DNA from 3 places in the Aureimonas sp. OT7 genome. Region 1 is predicted to be linked to each of the others. Evidence: predicted binding sites of a transcription regulator. Region 1 holds the regulator's gene; each other region holds the start of a gene.
The links. The regulator LexA, encoded in region 1, represses DNA repair genes until DNA is damaged. The targets are predictions, from matches to a motif close to TGTTCNNNNTGTGTTCNG.

Region 1 (2,269 bases):
AGACCTTCCCCGACCAGGGCGGCATGGCCTTGCCCGCAGCGTCACTGATAGCCCTCTCGCTTGCGTTGTTTCTTGCGTGCTTCATGGCCAGCGCGCTGCGTTGGCTGGCGTTGCCGGCGGCTATCGTGGGCGGCTACCTTGCCGTGGGTGGGCAAGCCCCGCCGGATATCCTGATCTTCGAGGATGGCATGAAGGTCGCGCTGGTTGCGCCCGGGGGGCTTGCCCATCTAGGCAAGCGTCCAGGCCGGTTCATCGCCGACCAGTGGGAACGCCGCTACGGTCCGCCCGACGCGGATGGGCCGATACCATGCGAACCGCCTGCCTGCCAGCTTGCCACCGCATCCGGCATCCGGCTGGCGTGGACCGACTCCATAGAGGAGACGGACAGGCTCTGCGCGCAGGCAGACCTTGTGATTGTGGCGCGGGCGCTTCGCCGTGGACGGTGTCCGAACGGCGGCGCAACGCTGGTCACCTTGCGCAGCCTGCGCCGGACCGGCTCCCTTGCAATATCCCGCGGTGATGGGGGCAAGCTCGTGCTGACGCCGTCCATCCCGGCCGATCCGCAGGAATGGAACGTGCACAGACTGGCGGCATGGCCGGAATACTGGAAGAAGGGTGGCGAAGCGCAAACCGACGGGACGGCGGAAAATACTGTCAGTAACGCCGTATCAGACCCACCAGCCGCCCCTGCACCTGCACACGGTCCGAACTGAATATCCGGGTTTCGTATGCGGGGTTGGCTGCTTCCAGGGCGATGGCGGTTCCCTTGCGGCGGAACCGCTTGAGGGTTGCCTCCTCGTCATCCACCAGCGCGACCACGATATCGCCCGGCGTTGCCGTATCCACCCGGCGGATCACGACCGTATCCCCATCCAGAATCCCGGCTTCCACCATCGAATCGCCGGAAACCTCCAGCGCATAATGTTCGCCGGGGCCGATCATGTCCGGTGGCAGTGTCAGGCTATGGGTGTTGTTCTGGATTGCGGATATAGGTACGCCGGCCGCGATCCGGCCCATGACGGGGACGCTGATGCCGGCATCGGCATCGTTTGCGGCGGGGGCAACCCGGCGGCGCGCGGCGAGACCCGATGCAGCAGACTGCTCGGCAAGCGAAACGACGTTGGAAGGGGCCGGGGCAGACGCGGCGGCCCGGCCGCCGCGTGCCATCGACTCGGGTAGCCTGACGACTTCCAGCGCCCGCGCCCGATTGGGCAGGCGGCGGATGAAACCACGCTCCTCGAGGGCCGTGATCAGGCGGTGGATGCCGGATTTCGACCGAAGGTCGAGCGCGTCCTTCATCTCGTCGAAGGAAGGCGGGACGCCGGCGGATTGCAGCCTCTCGTGAATGAACATCAAGAGATCATGCTGTTTGCGCGTTAGCACGTGCCGCCCCCGGAATCGATCAAAAACAAAACCAGAACAAACCTAGCTGTTCCAGTTGTGTTCTGCAAGCTTTCATGGCGCCTCAATCGAGGGGAATGAACAGGCATTCCTGGCCGGCCTGCGCGGCGGGGGCGGCGAGCGGGCGGTACAGCAGCGCATCCGCAAGGGCGTAGATGGAAAGAAGGGAGGAGTCCTGCCGTGGCAAGGCTTCTACCTGCGGCAGGCCCTCTGCCGTGTGGTGCAGCCGGGCGCGGACGAAGTCGGCACGCTCGCCGCCCTGCGGCATGGCCGCCGACAGGACGCCGTGCTGGAAACCCGGATCGGCGCCGAGCCCCGCGAGACAGCGGACGAGGGGCCGCAGGAACAGGGTTGCGGCCACCATCGTGGATGCCGGGTTGCCCGGCAGCCCGATAACCCGCAGCGCGCCCTTGCGCCCGGCCATGACCGGCTTTCCCGGGCGCATGGCGACTTTCCAGAAATCCAGATCCACGCCGCGCGCCCGAAGGGCAGGAGCGACGAGGTCCCGGTCGCCGACGGAGGCGCCGCCGATGGTCACGACGACATCCGCGCGGCCATCCTCTGCTTCCGCAAGCCGGGCCTCCAGCACGGCCTGGTCGTCCGGGGCAATGCCGAGGTCCAGCACCTCGCCTCCATGGGCCTCCACCATCGCGGCAAGGCCGAACCCGTTGGAGGCCACGATCTGGTCGGGGCCGGTGCTTTCGCCCGGCATCACCAGTTCGTCGCCGGTGGCCAGGATCGCAACGCGCGGCCGACGCCGGACGGGAAGTTGCGGGTGGCCGGCGCTGGCGGCAAGCGCGACGTGGCCTGCACGCAGATGCAGGCCCGCCCGCAGCAGCACGGCCCCTTGCGCGAAGTCGAGCCCGGC
Region 2 (2,269 bases), 730 kb from region 1:
GACGAAATCCTCCAGCCGCTGCGGCCGAAGCGTGTTGTCGTCCTCGCCCCGGCTGTCGGGCGAAATGAGGCGCCGTGCGTCGCTCATCGGCTCAGCGCCTTCAGGCCGAGGCGGATCAACCGGGCGGATTCCGCGTCCTCGCCCGCCTCGCGCACGGCGCTTGCGATGGCGCCGGCCGCCTGGTCGCGGGCGTAGCCCAGATTGACCAGCGCCGACACTGCGTCGGCCACCGCCCCGGCGGCCACGCCGTCGCCAAGGTCGCGCTTCAGGGCAAAGCCATCGATATCGCCGGCCGTGGCGAAAGCCGGGGCCTTGTCCTTCAACTCCGCCACGATGCGGGCGGCGACCTTGGGGCCCACACCCGGCGCGCGTGCCACCATGGCCTTGTCCTGCAGGGCCACGGCATTGGCGAGGTCGCCGGCCGACAAGGTGCTCAGCACGGCCATGGCCACCTTGGCCCCGACGCCCTGCACGTTCTGCAGCAGGCGGAACCAGCCGCGCTCCGCATCGCTGGCGAAGCCGTAAAGGCGGATCATGTCCTCGCGCACGATGGTCTCGATGAACAGCGTCACCGCTTCTCCCATGCCGGGCAGGTTCGACAGGGTGCGTGCGCCGCAGAATGCGACATAGCCGACGCCATGGACGTCGACCACCACATGGTCACCGCCGATCTCGTCCACCGTACCCTTGAGTTTACCGATCAAACCCTGCCCCCTGCCAGGACGCCCCTGTCGCGTCCCGCTTCCAGTGCCGCAAGCCGCGCCGTCGCCGACTGGCGTTGATGCGTATGGCATATGGCGATGGCCAGCGCATCGGCGGCATCGTCCGTATCGAAGACGGCTTTCGGCATCAGAACCCTGACCATCATATGAATCTGGGTCTTCTCGCCATGGCCGACACCGATGACCGCCTTCTTGACGGCGTTCGGGGCATATTCCGATACCGGCAGGCCGGCAAGGGCTGGCACCAGCATGGCGATGCCACGCGCCTGCCCGAGCTTCAAGGTGGCCGTCGCGTCCTTGTTCACGAAGGTGTGCTCGACGGCGGCCTCGTGGGGGCTGAAGCGATGGATCACCTCCGCCAGACCGTCATGAAGCTGCCGCAGGCGCGAGGCGAGATCAAGCTTGTTGTCGGAGGTGACGGTGCCGGAATCCACGAAACGAAGGCTGTTTCCAAGGGTTTCGACGATACCCCAGCCCGTACGGCGCAGCCCCGGATCGATGCCGATGATGCGAATGACGCTCTCCTGCCTCGGGCGGACCATATCTTCTCCATTCATAGGCACATCGGTCGATTCGATAAAGCGCAAGAGTGAACAAAAGAGAAACATTCATTCGGGCGGTCGCAATGCCGCCGGACAGACGACATATGCCGGGTCGGAACTTGCCGAAGGACGACGCCCCATGCTCCCGACGATCCGCACGCTCGCCATCGCCGTCATGCTGGCGTCACCGCATGCCGCCGCCGCGCAGGACGCCGTGCCGGACGACGTGCGGGAGGCAAGGCCGGCCACGGCCGCCCCCGGCATTGCCGATCTGTCCGGCGCCTTCGAGGCCCTGCAGCCCCTGGAAACAGTCGTGATCGCCCGCAAGGGCGAGATCGTCCTGGACCGCGGGTTCCGGGGCAACCGGACCGATCGGGCCACCAACATCAAGTCGGCGTCCAAATCTGTCATCTCGGCCCTTGTCGGCATCGCCATCGACAAGGGCATTCTGGAGGGGACCGACCAGAAGATCGCGACCGTGTTGTCCGGCTCGTTCCCCGCCGATCACGACCCGCGCCTCGACGATGTCACCATCGGCCATCTCCTGTCCATGCAGGCCGGGCTGGAGCGAACCTCGGGCAGCAACTACGGCGGTTGGATCGCCAGCCGCAACTGGGTTTCCGACGCACTGGCCCGCCCCTTCACGGACGAGCCGGGCGGCGCCATGCTGTATTCCACCGGCTCGACGCATCTTCTGTCCGCAATCCTGACGCGCGCCAGCGGCAAGCCCACGCGGCAACTGGCGCGGGAGTGGCTGTCACCGGCAGGAGCCACCGTCTCGGGTTGGGAACGCGATCCCCAGGGGATCGACCTTGGCGGCAATCAGACGGCCATGACGCCGCGCGCCCTTTTGGCCTTCGGCGAAATCTACCGGCGCGGCGGGCTGGATGCGGAGGGCCGGCGCGTCGTCTCGCAAGGCTGGATTAACGAAAGCTGGACGCCGCGCACCCGATCGCGCTTCACCGGGGAAGCGTATGGCTATGGCTGGTTCCTGTCCCGCTTCGC
Region 3 (2,269 bases), 1.3 Mb from region 1:
CATTGGAAATTTCGTTCGCGCCGATGCGGGTCACCGCGCCTTCGATGCGCAGGCTCTCCGCCCCGCCGAACAGATTGCGGTGCTGCCAATAGGCGTTCACGCCGGCGCCGTCGGTATTGGAGAAGGTCGCGCCCGCACCGAAGAGGCGGAAGGGACGTTCCGCCACCTCCACCATCACCGGCAGCGTCCCATCGGCGACCTGGCCATCGGCGGGGCGCACATTGACGCTGGAGAAGACGTTCAACTTGGACAGTCGCTCGCGCGCGTCGGCCAGCTCCTGCCGGGAATAGACCGTGCCGGGGCGAATGCCGGCCATGTAGGCGACGAAGCCGGGCCGCACGGCCTGGGTTCCCTTGACGCTCGTCACGCCGAAGGGAACGCGCTGCCCGGGCGACAGCGACAATTCGTAGTCCAGTTCGCCACGTGCCGAGTCGGCTATGACGTCCCGGTGCGTGACGGCCGCGAAGGGGCGCCCCGTATCCTCGATATCGCGATATATGCGGTTCTGCGCCGACAGGATCCGCGTCGAGTCCGCCGAGGAACCGCGGGTCAACTCGTAATCCGCCGGGTCCACCACGGGGGGGCCGTCCGTGGTGATGGCAACCCGGCCGACCTTGTAGAGCTGGCCGGGTTCCACGGTGATGGTTACGGGCACCGTACCCGCCGTATTGAACGCCGTGTCCGGCGGCAGGGTCGCGATGTCCTGCCCCTCGATGCGGATGGTAACGATGCCGTCATAGCGGGAATTTTCGTACAGGGCGGCAACCAGCCGCTTGCGGTCGTTGCGCGCCTTGGCCAGCAGGCCGAGCGAGCCGGATACCGGCTCGTCTTCGTCGGCGATCAGCGTGGATGCGGCTTCCATCGCATCTTCCAGCCCGTCGACAGGCTGCGTGAGCGTCAGCGTGACCGAGTAGTTGACCGGATCGAGCACCGGTTCGGAATCATCCTCGCCTTCGAAGAACTTGAAGCCGAACAGCTCGAAGGCATGCGCCGATGGCGTTCCGGCCAGAAGGGCGGAGCACATCGTGGAAGCCATCAAGGTCAGGACGATGCCCGTTCTACGCAGAGGCACGTTCGCAATCACTTTCCGCCGTTCGGAATGCTTGAGACATTCCCCCTTAAACCGCACGCTCCCCCGAGCGCATCCGGTAAAATGCCGGGGATGCGGTAAATGACAACCTACGATGCGGCCACCCGGGGGCATTCCTTGCGGCTTTTGTGGGACTTACGCCACAGTGCGCGCATCTGCGCACCCATTGCGAAAGCCGCCTCCACAAGGGCTGCGTGCGGCTTTAACCGCCCGTTAACCGCCTTGACCGGTGTTGCGCGACAATCGGTCACTGGATAGAACAAAGAGCGAACGGTATATGCTTTGAGCATGGCCCGAACGACGCTTCTCGACAAACTCGCCATTTTGAGCGACGCCGCGAAATACGATGCCTCCTGTGCGTCGAGCGGGTCGGTCAAGCGCAATTCGCTGAAAAGCGGAGGCATCGGCTCCACCGAGGGGTCGGGCATCTGCCACGCCTATGCACCGGACGGACGATGCATTTCGCTATTGAAGATCCTGCTGACGAATTTCTGCATCTACGACTGCGTCTATTGCGTGAACCGCCATTCGTCGAATGTGCCGCGGGCCCGGTTTTCGGTGGAGGAAGTCGTCGATCTGACGCTCAACTTCTATCGTCGGAATTATATCGAGGGCCTGTTCCTGTCCTCCGGAATCATCCGCAACTCCGATTATACGATGGAAGAGATGGTGCGCGTGGCGAAGTCCCTGCGGCTCGACCATAATTTTGCGGGCTATATCCATTTGAAAGCCATTCCGGAGGCCTCACCCCAGTTGATGGAAGAGGCCGGGCTTTATGCCGACCGCCTGTCCGTCAACATCGAGTTGCCGACGGATATCGCCCTGTCTCAGTTCGCACCCGAAAAGAAGCCGCGCGATATCCGCCGCTCCATGGGGCATCTGCGCCTGAAGATCGAGGAGAGCGAGCCGGAAAAGAAAGCGAAGACCAGGCCGAGGCGCTTTGCTCCGGCGGGGCAGTCGACGCAGATGATCGTCGGGGCCGACGGGGCGGACGACGACGCCATACTGGCGCGTTCGGAAAATCTCTACGGCTCGTTTCGGCTGAAGCGCGTGTACTACTCGGCCTTCTCGCCCATTCCGGATTCGTCCAGCCGGCTGCCGCTGGCGAGGCCCCCCTTGATGCGCGAGCACCGGCTGTACCAGGCCGACTGGTTGTTGCGCTTCTATGGGTTCGAGCGT

Region 2: ruvC (crossover junction endodeoxyribonuclease RuvC) is a predicted target of LexA. The motif match lies at 1,312-1,329, and genes of this name have one in related genera.
Region 3: IGS74_RS06910 (putative DNA modification/repair radical SAM protein) is a predicted target of LexA. The motif match lies at 1,346-1,363, and genes of this name have one in related genera.

What each region holds. Positions count from the first base shown of each region.
Region 1 covers NZ_CP062167.1:2,736,354-2,738,622, reverse strand. Annotated here, with positions in the region: gene IGS74_RS13090 (ComEC/Rec2 family competence protein) at 1-713, shown strand, start outside; gene lexA (transcriptional repressor LexA) at 655-1,383, opposite strand; gene glp (gephyrin-like molybdotransferase Glp) at 1,466-2,269, opposite strand, start outside.
Region 2 covers NZ_CP062167.1:3,465,804-3,468,072, forward strand. Annotated here, with positions in the region: gene ruvB (Holliday junction branch migration DNA helicase RuvB) at 1-87, opposite strand, end outside; gene ruvA (Holliday junction branch migration protein RuvA) at 84-704, opposite strand; gene ruvC (crossover junction endodeoxyribonuclease RuvC) at 701-1,264, opposite strand; gene IGS74_RS16585 (serine hydrolase) at 1,404-2,269, shown strand, end outside.
Region 3 covers NZ_CP062167.1:1,432,613-1,434,881, forward strand. Annotated here, with positions in the region: gene IGS74_RS06905 (autotransporter assembly complex family protein) at 1-1,072, opposite strand, end outside; gene IGS74_RS06910 (putative DNA modification/repair radical SAM protein) at 1,379-2,269, shown strand, end outside.